3 regions of the Afipia carboxydohydrogena genome follow, and region 2 is predicted to be linked to each of the others. Evidence: predicted binding sites of a transcription regulator. Region 2 holds the regulator's gene; each other region holds the start of a gene.

Region 1 (4,153 bases), 560 kb from region 2:
CGCATGCACCGGCCATTCTCGACACCCGCGAGGGCGACGCCAAGTTGCTCAACGGCCCGAAGCTCGACGGCGACGAAGGCCACGCCTCGCAGAACGATATCGACGCACTGTTCAATTAAAAAAAGCCGCCAACCCTTCTCAGCGTCCCCGCCTCGGCGGGGACGCTTTTGTTTTGCCTCACACCCGCCGCAGCAATGAAAAGCACAACAGCGCCAGCGCAATCGTCGCGATCATGATCTCGAGCGCCGCCTGATCCGACCAGCGGTCGATCACGAAGGCCAGAATGAACGGCGCCAGTGCCTGCATGATCTGTCCGGGCCGCGAAATCCGCCCGACCACGCGGCCGTATCCCGCCGGGCCGAACGTCGCGAGCGGCAGCGCCCCGCGCGCGATCGTCATCACGCCATTGGCGGCACCGAACAAGATCGCGAAAATCATGGCATGCAATATCGAGATGCCGGCAAACGACAGGATCGCGAACGCGACCGCCATGCTGCCCATCGAGATACGTGCCACCCAGACCGGATGCAGCCGCCCCCTGCTGGCGAAATCCGCAAACCGCGTCACGAGCTGGGCGGGGCCGAACATCGCGCCGATCGTGACGGCAAGCCCGGGATCGATTCCGCCGCGCTGCAAGATCGGCAAAAGGTGCGTCGTGGTGCCGGACAGCGCGAAGGCGTGGCCCGCGAAACCCGCCGCCATCAGGATGAACGGCCAGCCGTGAGGCTGGATGAAGCGTTTCTTCGCGACCGGTTCGTCGGCCTCTGGAACCGGCACCTTCACCTGCGCCCTGCGCCTCGGCAGCGCAAACCAGTGCAGCGGCGCGATCAGAAAAGCGAGCACAGCGGCCCATGTGAAGAACACGCTCTCCCAACCGAATTGCTCGATCAGGAAGTGCATCAGAGGCCAGCCGACGGTGGAGGCAAGCCCGCCGGAAAATGTCACGACCGTGATCGGCCCGCGAGAGGCCATGCCGTAGATTCGCGTCAGCGTGGTGAAGGCGGGATCGTAGAGGCAGGAGGCGATGGCAACCCCGATCAGGAGCCAGGCCAGCAAATAGAGCGGGTAATTCGGCGCCAGCGGCAACAGCAGCAGTCCGGCGGACCCGATCAACGCGCCGACGGACATCACCAGATTGCCGCCGCGCTTGTCGATCAGGCCGCAGGCATAGGGCGCGCACAGGCCCGAGGTGCCGAGCGCGATGGAAAACCCGGACAGCGCCAGCGGCAGCGACCAGCCATGGGCCTCCGCGATATAAGTCATGGTGAGCGCGGGAGGGTAGAACAGCGCGCCCCACCCCAGTATCTGGGTCGCGCACAGCACCGCCACCGCGCGACGAGGCCCTGCGATCAGCGCGGCCGGTCCGGCGAAAATGGTCATGTTGCTAGTGTGTCGGTTCCGAAATTCGCATTATTTTCCCGGCGCGTCCCACAAGCGAATTTCTGAACCCAAATCATACTCGAATCACAGGCTTAGAATCGCAGGCTAGCGCGTGCCCTTTCGAATCCGAAGTTCGCTACACAAGGTGCTGCATGGCGGGGAGAGCTACGAATTCGCGACACGCGCATGATGTCAGGATTCGCGGATTACAGAAGAGCAGCCCGCGCAGCGTTTCTATGCGCGCGGCGCGCAGCGCACATAGACCATGGTGCCGTATCGCGTCGCAGCATCCGGATCGATGAAGCGCGTGGTCAGCACCCGGCCGTCGAAGGAGACAATCTCGCGATCCTGCGGTCCGCCAGCCGGGCCCGCGGGGCCGATATAGTTCTTCCCGCTTTGGCTGCCCTTGAGGCGCAATTCCTGCGGGGTCGCCTCGTCGGCGAGATGCATGATCACGCCCCCGGTCGGCCCCTTGCCGATCACGTAAGGCTGCCTGCATTGCCCGCGCGCGGCATTCTCGGTCCGGACGCGGTCTTCCGGCTTGTGATAGGCGGCAAGGCCCCAGCGGCCGACCAGTTCATCGGCGCGAATGGTCGAAGGGATTTCCGGCGGCGCCGCCGGTTCCTGCGAAACCGGCGTGTTGCCGTTGAGGCTGAAACTGCTGCAACCACCGATCCAGGCGGCAAGAACCGAAACCATCACCAATTTTGAAGCGGTGCGCAGACTGATCATAAATTCTCCTACACGACTTCATGAACCACGTTGGCCAGCCTGGCAAGCGGCGACGTTCTCTCAAAGTCACTGTTCGCGAATGCGGATGATGGCTTCGAGCATCATATAATGACCTCACCAAGGTCTTAAGCTGGCAGCGTTGCTTGACAGGGAAAGCGCCAACCCATATTTCCCCTCGGCAACACTATTAGCACTCCCAAAATGGGACTGCCAATCTCGTCCGAAGGGCGGCTCTCGCTTCGCCCGATCCCAAAACGCTGAAACCCAACGCTGAAGGACCTCACCATGGCCAAGACCACGTTCCGTCCGCTGCACGACCGCGTCGTCGTCAAGCGCATCGACGCCGAAGAGAAGACCAAGGGCGGCATCATCATTCCCGACAACGCCAAGGAAAAGCCCTCCGAAGGTCAGGTGGTCGCTGTCGGTCCGGGCGGACGCGACGAGAGCGGCAAGCTGATCCCGATGGACCTCAAGGTCGGCAACCGCGTGCTGTTCGGCAAGTGGTCCGGCACCGAGGTCAAGCTCGACGGCGAGGATCTCCTCATCATGAAGGAATCCGACATCCTCGGCGTGCTGGGCTGAAGCAGCCTCTCCCGACATCATTCAAGACATCTCAATTCGGAGTAATTTCTCATGGCTGCCAAGGACGTTAAATTCTCGGGCGACGCGCGCGAACGCATGCTGCGCGGCGTCGATATCCTCGCCAACGCGGTGAAGGTCACCCTCGGCCCGAAGGGCCGCAATGTCGTGATCGACAAGTCGTTCGGCGCGCCGCGCATCACCAAGGACGGCGTCACCGTCGCCAAGGAGATTGAACTCGAAGACAAGTTCGAGAACATGGGCGCGCAGATGGTGCGCGAGGTCGCTTCCAAGACCAACGACCTCGCCGGTGACGGCACCACCACCGCGACCGTGCTGGCCCAGGCGATCGTGCGCGAAGGCGCGAAGTCGGTTGCCGCCGGCATGAACCCGATGGACCTCAAGCGCGGCATCGACATCGCCGTCGCCGCCGTCATCAAGGACATCGAGAAGCGCTCCAAGCCCGTCGCGTCGTCTTCCGAGGTCGCCCAGGTCGGCACCATTTCGGCCAACGGCGATTCCACCATCGGCAAGATGATCGCCCAGGCGATGCAGAAGGTCGGCAACGAGGGCGTCATCACGGTCGAGGAAGCCAAGTCGCTCGACACCGAGGTCGACATTGTCGAAGGCATGAAGTTCGACCGCGGCTATCTCTCGCCCTACTTCGTCACCAACGCCGAGAAGATGACCGCAGAGCTGGACGACGCCTACATCCTGCTGCACGAGAAGAAGCTCACCGGCTTGCAGGCCATGCTGCCCGTGCTGGAAGCCGTGGTTCAGTCGGGCAAGCCGCTCCTGATCGTCGCCGAGGACATCGAGGGCGAGGCGCTCGCTACCCTCGTCGTCAACCGCCTGCGCGGCGGCCTCAAGGTCGCGGCCGTCAAGGCACCGGGCTTCGGTGATCGCCGCAAGGCCATGCTTGAGGACATCGCGATCCTCACCGGCGGCCAGCTCATCTCCGAAGATCTCGGCATGAAGCTCGAGAACGTCACGCTGAAGATGCTCGGCCGCGCCAAGAAGGCGGTGATCGACAAGGAGAACACCACCATCGTCGGCGGCGCCGGCAAGAAGGCGGACATCGAAGCGCGCGTCAACCAGATCAAGGCGCAGATCGAGGAAACCACCTCGGACTACGACCGCGAGAAGCTGCAAGAGCGTCTCGCCAAGCTTGCGGGCGGCGTCGCGGTGATCCGCGTCGGCGGCGCGACCGAGATCGAGGTCAAGGAAAAGAAGGATCGCGTCGAGGACGCGCTCAACGCAACCCGCGCGGCCGTTCAGGAAGGCATCGTGCCGGGCGGCGGCACCGCGCTCCTGCGCGCCAAGAAGGCTGTCGGCCGCATCAACAACGACAACTCCGATGTCCAGGCTGGCATCAACATCGTCCTCAAGGCGCTGGAAGCCCCGATCCGTCAGATCGCGGAGAACGCCGGTGTCGAGGGCTCGATCGTGGTCGGCAAGATTC
Region 2 (4,153 bases):
GGGCATTTCGACAGGCAGAACGGCCAGTGCACGTAAACGCCGAAGGCATTTTGTGCGTCAGCGCCCAAGACAGATCTCCGCGAGCTTTACGAAGGCCTTCGCCCGATGCGACAGACCGAGGCCCAGCGGCGGCAGTCCGTGCTTCTCGACGCTGGTCATCTCGCCGAAGGTGCGCGTATGACCATCAGGCAGAAATGCCGGATCGTAGCCGAAGCCCGCGTCGCCGCGCGGCGGCCACACCATCGTGCCGTTGACGCGCTCCTCGACTTCCTCGATGTGGCCATCGGGCCAAGCCACGCACAGCGCGGAGACGAAATGCGCCTTGCGTTGCGCGGGCTCTGTCGCGCCGCGCTCCTGCAACAGCCGCTCGATCTGCGCCATCGCCGCCATGAAGTCTTTCGAGGGCCCAGCCCAGCGCGCCGAATAGATCCCCGGCTGGCCGTCGAGCGCATCGACGCAAAGACCCGAATCGTCGGCGAATGCGGGCAGTCCCGTGGCGTTCGCCGCGGCCGCCGCCTTGATGCGCGCATTGGCGGCAAACGTGGTACCGGTTTCGTCCGGCTCCGGCAGGTTCAACTCGCCCGCCGACACCGCCTCGATGCCGTAAGGCGCGAGCAGCTCGCGCATCTCGGCGAGCTTGCCGGAATTGTGGGTGGCGATGACGAGGCGTCCGGTGATGGGGCGGTGATTGGGCATTACGCCATCGCGATCTTCTGCAATTCCACGAGACGGCCGATGCCGCTTTGCGCCAGCGCCATCAGTTTCAGGAATTCGTCCTGCGAGAACGGCGTGCGCTCGGCGGTGCCCTGCACCTCGACGATGCGGCCGTCGCCGGTCATGACGAAATTCGCATCCGTCTCGGCTTCGGAATCCTCAGAATAATCGAGGTCGAGTACCGGCGTGCCGTTGTGGATGCCGCACGAGATCGCGGCGACGTTGTCGCGCAGCACATTCTCGGTCTTGAGCATGTTGCGCGCCTTCATCCATTGCAGGCAGTCCGCGAGCGCGACCCATGCGCCGGTGATCGAAGCGGTGCGGGTGCCGCCGTCGGCCTGGATCACGTCGCAATCGACGGTGATCTGACGCTCGCCAAGTGCGACGAGATCGACGGTGGTGCGCAGCGAGCGGCCGATCAGGCGCTGGATTTCCACGGTACGGCCGCTCTGCTTGCCGGCGGAAGCCTCGCGGCGGACGCGGTCATGCGTGGCGCGCGGCAGCATGCCGTATTCAGCGGTGACCCAGCCGCGCCCTTGGCCCTTGAGCCACGGCGGCAGCCGCTCTTCAAGCGTAGCGGTAACGAGCACATGGGTGTCGCCGAATTTCACCATGCAGGAACCTTCGGCGTATTTCACCACGCCGCGTTCGAGCGAGACGGGACGCAGTTCGTCGGGCGCGCGGCCGCTGGGACGCATATGTTTCTCCAAAGCAGGAAAGGATGTTGGGCTGCTTTTAGGGGCCCGCGCCGGGCGCGGCAAGGCCGAACAGGCATTCGGCCTTGTCAGCCGTGCGCGGCGGGAACACATTGAAGCCGCGAACAGATAAGTCCTAAAATGGATCGAGACCTCCAAAGGAGCAACGGTTGTCGCATCACGACCCGAAAGATTCGCTGATTACGCCGGGCGCGGCGCTGTCCCAGCTCAACGAGCGGTCCCGCGATATTTTCCGGCAAATTGTCGAGAATTATCTCGCCACCGGCGAGCCGGTCGGCTCGCGCAACATCTCGCGGATGATCTCGGTGCCGCTGTCGCCCGCCTCGGTGCGCAACGTGATGGCGGACCTCGAACATCTCGGCCTGATCTATGCGCCGCACACCTCGGCGGGACGGCTGCCGACCGAACTCGGCCTGCGTTTCTTCGTCGATGCGCTGATGCAGGTCGGCGACCTCACGGAAGACGAGCGGCAATCGATCCAGGCGCAGTTGGCGGCGATCGGCAAGCCGCAGTCGATCGAGGCCACGCTGAGCGATGCGATGACGCGGCTGTCGGGTCTCACCCGCGCCGCCGCCGTGGTGTTGACGGGCAAATCCAACACGCGGCTCAAGCATATCGAGTTCGTGCGGCTGGAGCCTGAACAGGCGCTCGTTGTTCTGGTCGCCGAAGACGGCCAGATCGAAAACCGAATCCTCGCGCTGCCGCCCGGCGTGCCGTCCTCGGCGCTGGTGGAAGCCTCGAACTTCCTCAATGCGCGCATTCGCGGCCGCACATTGAGCGAGGCGCGCGCCGATCTCGAAGCCGCATTGGCGCAAAGCCGCAATGAACTCGATCAGTTGACGCAGAAGATCATCTCGGCCGGCGTCGCCTCATGGTCGGGCGGCTCCAGCGACGAGCGCCGCCTGATCGTGCGCGGCCACGCCAATCTGCTCGAAGACCTCCACGCCATGGAGGATCTGGAACGGGTGCGCCTGTTGTTCGACGATCTGGAGACCAAGAAGGGCGTTGCCGATTTGCTGGGCCTCGCGGAACGCGGCGACGGCGTGCGGATATTCATCGGCTCGGAAAACAAGTTGTTCTCGCTGTCGGGCTCCTCGACCATCACCGCGCCCTACCGCGACGGCTCCGGCCGCATCGTCGGCGTGCTCGGCGTGATCGGCCCGACGCGGCTGAACTACGCGCGCGTCATCCCGATGGTGGATTATGCCGCGCGCATCGTCAGCCAGATGCTCGGCAAATAGGTATTTTGGGCGCGTGGCCGCGCTTGATTTTTGGCCGCCAAACGACGATATGCCAGCCGTACACCTTTAATCAGACAGTGGAAGCGTGATGACCGATAACGACGGCCAGAAGGAATATTCGGAAGCGGCGGAGAACGCAGGGACCAAGCCCGCCGAACCGCGCGTCTCCAAGCCGTACATCATGCCCGACGATCCGGAGGAGACGCCCTCCGAGGCACTCGTCAAGGAAGCCGCTGAAGCCAAGGACAAGATGCTCCGCACGCTGGCGGAGATGGAAAACCTGCGCAAGCGCACCCAGCGCGAGGTCGCGGATGCGCGCGCCTACGGCATCGCCGGTTTCGCGCGCGACATTCTGGAAATCGCCGACAATCTGCAACGCGCGCTCGACGCTGTGCCCGCGGAAGCACGCGCCGGGGCCGATGCGGGCCTCACCGCGCTGATCGAGGGCGTCGAGCTGACCGAGCGTTCGCTGCACCGTTCGCTCGAGAAGAACGGCGTGAAGAAATTCGATCCGATGGGCGAGAAGTTCGATCCGAACCTGCATCAGGCGATGTACGAGGTTCCGGATAACTCGGTTGCACCCGGCACCGTCGTGCAGGTGATCCAGACCGGTTACATGATCGGCGAGCGGATGCTGCGCCCGGCGATGGTCGGCGTCTCCAAGAACGAGCCCAAGCCTGCGGCCTGAGACGTCCCGGTCTTACTTCGCGCTGATGCCGTCGCGCACGGCGCGGAAGCGGGTGAAGGCGTCGGACCATTCGGACTGCGGGGCGCTCGCGACAATACGCAGCGTCGCGGAGCCTGAGCCGAAGCGCAGCCACTGCACCACCCGCACCGGGGTGTTGTCTTTTCCAGTGACTCCCTCAAGGCGGGTTTCGTAGCCCGCCGTGCTGTCGATCCGCAGCGGCTCGTTGTTGGTCATCTTCACATCGCGCAGGCCCGCGATGTTGGCGGCGAGATCGCGCGCGAAGCGGCCGCGATCCTCCGGCTGGGTGGGGGCGCCCTGCATGATCCCGACCATGATGTAGGCGGAGCTGTCGAGCCTGGCGTCGTCATCGCCGTCACTGAGCAGCACCGCCGAGCGCGGCGCGATGGTGCGCACATGCTTGAAGCCCGCGAGATCGCCGAGCTTAAAGCCGAGTTGGGCAAGCTGCTCCTCGACCGGAATTTCGGCGCGCGTCACCGCGCTCGCGAGCATCTTGCGGATATTGGCCTCGGAATAGGCGTCGCCCGCGTCGCCGCGCACCTGCACGATGACGTAGCCGGTGAACTTGTTGCCGGGCAGCAGCAGCGTGTAGTTCGATACCTCGTCGTCGCCGTCCTTGCCGGTTTCGGTCAGCAGATAGCCCTGCCGCGCGGTGGTGGGGAAGACTTGCGGCTTCGGCGAGCCCGCCGGCGTGGAATTGTTCTTCACCGCCGTCTCGACGGCCGTGAACGCGGCCTCCGGGATTTCCGACAGGCCGACCCGAACCTTCTGGTCGG
Region 3 (4,153 bases), 1.1 Mb from region 2:
CGTTTGTCGGGCGCGGATGATCTCGCAACTCACACAAGGCGCATATCGTTTCTACATCGCCATCAACACGCCCGGAAATCGTGTGGGGGTCTTGCCTTTCGATAAAAAGCAGAACCCTTTCGCGGAGATCCACTCAAGACGGCCATTGACGATGAGACGGTATCTCGCCTCGAAGTCGCCTCCGTTCGTGGCGGCCGCAAGGAGTGCGCTGGAGTATTTCGGCATGTCGTCGGGGTGTATGCTCGCTTCGAAATAACGGAGATCGAGTCCCTTTTTCGATTTCTCGGGATCGACGCTAAAGAGTCTTGCGGTTGCCGCGTCCGCATACACCAGATTGCTTGAGATATCCCAGTCCCATACGCCAAAGGATTTCATTTGCGTGTGCGGTTCGATCGGCGCATCGAGACACTCATAAGCCTCGGTGGCAGCCAGCTTCATAAGATATTCGAGCATGCGGCAATCACGATCTTCAGCAAACTTCGCGATGTCGAGGCAGAGATCGCCGACCGGCTTCCTTTTGAAAATATCTGAGCAAACTCCGGTATGCCCGTAGTGCAGGCTTCCGTTTGCAGAAATGGCTCTGCCCATAGGTCACCCTTCAAAAGAGATGACGCGTCGCTCTGAACTGTCAGTCGCTGCACTTCACCGCGGTCGCGACGCATATCGCCGTAGATCGACTCCGTGCGCTTCGAGCTAAAGCGATTCTCTTGCCGCAAAATATCGGCAAGTTGTCGTATGCGGAGGTCGTTCACATAAAACCGCGTTCCGGATCAATTTGTGACGCCATCGCGATTTCTTTGGTCAATGCAGCCTGAACTCTCCGTCGATCGCCTTCATCTCCGCGGGCTTGATGAGGTTCGAGTGGGCGACCGTCACCGCGAACAGCGGACCTTCGAGCCTGGCATGCCAGAAAGCGAGGAACTCGTTCAGCGCGGGAAAGTTCGGGAACAGGTCGTAGTCCTGCCAGACATAGGATTGCAGCAGCCAGTGGTGATCCGGGCGGCGGTAGAGAATTTCCGCCGTGGTCAGACCGTAGCCCTTCAACTGCTTGAGAAAATCGGAGCTGACCGCTCCGCCCGATGCCGCCTTCCGCAACGTCATGCCAACCTCCGCAAGGAAGTGCATCCGTGAAGGAGCGGGCCGCCGATGGGCGCGCAGGGCGATCTCGAAAGGACCGGTTTCGAAAACCGCCCCAGCGTCTGTCCTCGGACCCGTGCACCTCATGGAGCACAGGTGAAATCTGACGCATCAACTTGCCCGATCTCAAGCCTAAAGATTGAATAAACTGTTAATTATCAAGGCACTAGCAGCAGCGTCCGGCTGGTGCTGATAATGCGGTCATCCAAAGAGATGCGCGAGATAGAATGCCGCCCCCGCCGCGAGGCCGCCGACCAGCAAGGTCTGGAAACCGGATTTCACCACGCTGATACCGGTCAGCTTGCCCTTGATGCTGCCGAAGGTGATTAGCGCAACGCCCGTGCAGAAGACCGAGTACATCAGCGCAGTGCGAAGATCGCCAGAGATCATGTACGGCACCAGCGGGACCAGACCGCCGATAAGATATGAGACCGCGATCGTCGCAGCGCTGATCGGCGCGCGCTTCGGATCGGGCTTCTCAAGGCCGAGTTCAAAACGCATCATGAAATCAACCCAGCGTTTCTTGTCCGCGGCCAGCGCCGCAACCACCGAGTCCAGCGCCGCGTCTTTGAGGCCGTATGCACTGAAGATATCGCGCACCTCGGCAACTTCCGCCTCGCGCATGTTGTCGACTTCCCATGACTCACGGCGTTCTTCCGAGGCGAAGTGCTCCTGATCGGTCCGGGCGGCGAGATAGCCACCGAGCCCCATCGCGATGGCGCCGGCCACAATTTCCGCGAGGCCCGCGGTGACGATGATCTGCGTCGAGGTCACCGCGGCCGACAAACCGGCGGCCAGCGCGAACGGCACTGTCAGGCCGTCGGCCATGCCGATGACGACATCGCGGACGGTTTCGGAGCCAAGAAAATGGCGTTCGACATGAGGGGTGGCGGGCATGGGGGCGTCTCCGGTGTAAAAGGCACGCACGCTATATTTAGAATCATTCTAAATTGAAAGAGCCACTTTGCACGCCGCTGTTAACGATCTCTGGCAGCCGTCATTTGTGAGTGCCAAAAAATTTGCTAGCACCCCCTTGCCCGGCTCACAGGGCCCGCCTATCTCCCGCAAGTGTCAGCCATGGCACTCCATAAGGCTGACTGCTAATTCAAATATCTAAAGCAATTCCAATATCCTAGGAGGACTGCATGAAATTCCGTCCGCTTCACGACCGCGTCGTGGTCAAGCGCATCGACGCCGAGGAAAAGACCAAGGGCGGCATCATCATTCCCGACAACGCGAAGGAAAAGCCGTCGCAGGGCGAGATCGTCGCCGTCGGCCCGGGTGGCCGCGACGAGGCCGGCAAGCTGATCCCGATCGACCTCAAGGTCGGCGATGTCGTGCTGTTCGGCAAATGGTCGGGCACCGAAGTGAAGATCGACGGTCAGGACGTCCTGATCATGAAGGAAAGCGACATCATGGGCGTCATCACCGATGGCGCTGCGAAGAAGAAAGCCGCCTGAGCGCGTCTCCCCTCTCATTAAAGGAAGCAATCCATGTCAGCCAAAGAAGTGAAATTCGGCGTTGACGCGCGCGACAAGATGCTGCGCGGCGTCGACATCCTCGCCAACGCCGTCAAGGTGACGCTCGGTCCGAAGGGCCGCAACGTCGTGCTCGACAAGTCGTTCGGCGCGCCCCGCATCACCAAGGACGGCGTCACCGTCGCCAAGGACATCGAGCTTGAAGACAAGTTCGAGAACATGGGCGCGCAGATGGTGCGCGAAGTGGCTTCGAAGTCGGCGGACCTCGCCGGTGACGGCACCACCACCGCGACCGTGCTCGCCCAGGCGATCGTGAAGGAAGGCGCCAAGTCCGTCGCCGCAGGCATGAACCCGATGGATCTGAAGCGCGGCATCGACCTCGCTGTCGAAGCCGTCGTCGCGGACCTGCAGAAGAACTCCAAGAAGGTCACCTCGAACGACGAGATCGCCCAGGTCGGCACCATCTCGGCCAACGGCGACACCGAAATCGGCTCCTTCCTCGCCAAGGCGATGGCCAAGGTCGGCAACGAAGGCGTCATCACGGTTGAGGAAGCCAAGTCGCTCGACACTGAACTCGATGTCGTCGAGGGCATGCAGTTCGACCGCGGCTACATCTCGCCCTACTTCGTCACCAACGCCGACAAGATGCGCGTCGAATTCGACGACGCCTACATCTTGATCAACGAGAAGAAGCTCTCCTCGCTGAACGAGATGCTGCCGCTGCTCGAAGCCGTGGTGCAGACCGGCAAGCCGCTCGTCATCGTCGCGGAAGACGTCGAAGGCGAAGCCCTCGCCACCCTCGTCGTCAACCGTCTGCGCGGCGGCCTCAAGGTTGCGGCCGTGAAGGCACCGGGCTTCGGCGACCGCCGCAAGGCCATGTTGCAGGACATCGCGATCCTGACCGGCGGCCAGGCGATCTCGGAAGACCTCGGCATCAAGATGGAAAACGTGACCTTGCAGATGCTCGGCCGCGCCAAGAAGGTGATGATCGACAAGGAGAACACCACCATCGTCAACGGCGCCGGCAAGAAGGCCGACATCGAGGCCCGCGTCGCGCAGATCCGCGCGCAGATCGAGGAGACCACCTCGGACTACGACCGCGAGAAGTTGCAGGAGCGTCTGGCCAAGCTCGCGGGCGGCGTCGCGGTGATCCGCGTCGGCGGCGCGACCGAGGTCGAAGTGAAGGAGCGCAAGGATCGCGTTGATGACGCGATGCACGCAACCCGCGCGGCCGTTGAAGAAGGCATCGTGCCGGGTGGCGGCGTCGCCCTGCTGCGCGCCTCCGAGCAGCTCAAGCGCATCAAGACCCAGAACGACGACCAGAAGACCGGCGTCGAGATCGTGCGCAAGGCTCTGTCGGCTCCGGCACGCCAGATCGCGATCAACGCGGGCGAGGACGGCAGCGTCATCGTCGGCAAGGTGCTGGAGAAGGATCAGTATTCGTACGGTTTCGACTCGCAGTCGGGCGAATACGGCAACCTCGTCTCCAAGGGCATCATCGATCCGACCAAGGTCGTGCGCGCCGCGATCCAGAACGC

What was found. Region 2 encodes HrcA, which represses chaperone genes, less so after heat shock. Its sites were predicted from a motif close to GTTAGCACTCNCNNNNNGNGAGTGCTAAC; they were not measured.
Region 1: groES (co-chaperone GroES) is a predicted target of HrcA. The motif match lies at 2,299-2,327, and genes of this name have one in related genera.
Region 3: AFIC_RS06215 (co-chaperone GroES) is a predicted target of HrcA. The motif match lies at 2,124-2,152, and genes of this name have one in related genera.

What each region holds. Positions count from the first base shown of each region.
Region 1 covers NZ_CP113162.1:2,890,353-2,894,505, forward strand. Annotated here, with positions in the region: gene AFIC_RS14000 (protein phosphatase CheZ) at 1-119, shown strand, start outside; gene AFIC_RS14005 (MFS transporter) at 178-1,380, opposite strand; gene AFIC_RS14010 (hypothetical protein) at 1,615-2,112, opposite strand; gene groES (co-chaperone GroES) at 2,398-2,694, shown strand; gene groL (chaperonin GroEL) at 2,746-4,153, shown strand, end outside.
Region 2 covers NZ_CP113162.1:181,293-185,445, reverse strand. Annotated here, with positions in the region: gene hemW (radical SAM family heme chaperone HemW) at 1-68, opposite strand, end outside; gene rdgB (RdgB/HAM1 family non-canonical purine NTP pyrophosphatase) at 58-696, opposite strand; gene rph (ribonuclease PH) at 696-1,412, opposite strand; gene hrcA (heat-inducible transcriptional repressor HrcA) at 1,580-2,671, shown strand; gene grpE (nucleotide exchange factor GrpE) at 2,760-3,359, shown strand; gene AFIC_RS00825 (hypothetical protein) at 3,372-4,153, opposite strand, start outside.
Region 3 covers NZ_CP113162.1:1,273,329-1,277,481, reverse strand. Annotated here, with positions in the region: gene AFIC_RS06235 (SDR family oxidoreductase) at 1-20, shown strand, start outside; gene AFIC_RS06230 (PAS domain-containing protein) at 52-588, opposite strand; gene AFIC_RS06225 (usg protein) at 802-1,101, opposite strand; gene AFIC_RS06220 (VIT1/CCC1 transporter family protein) at 1,339-2,034, opposite strand; gene AFIC_RS06215 (co-chaperone GroES) at 2,283-2,597, shown strand; gene groL (chaperonin GroEL) at 2,631-4,153, shown strand, end outside.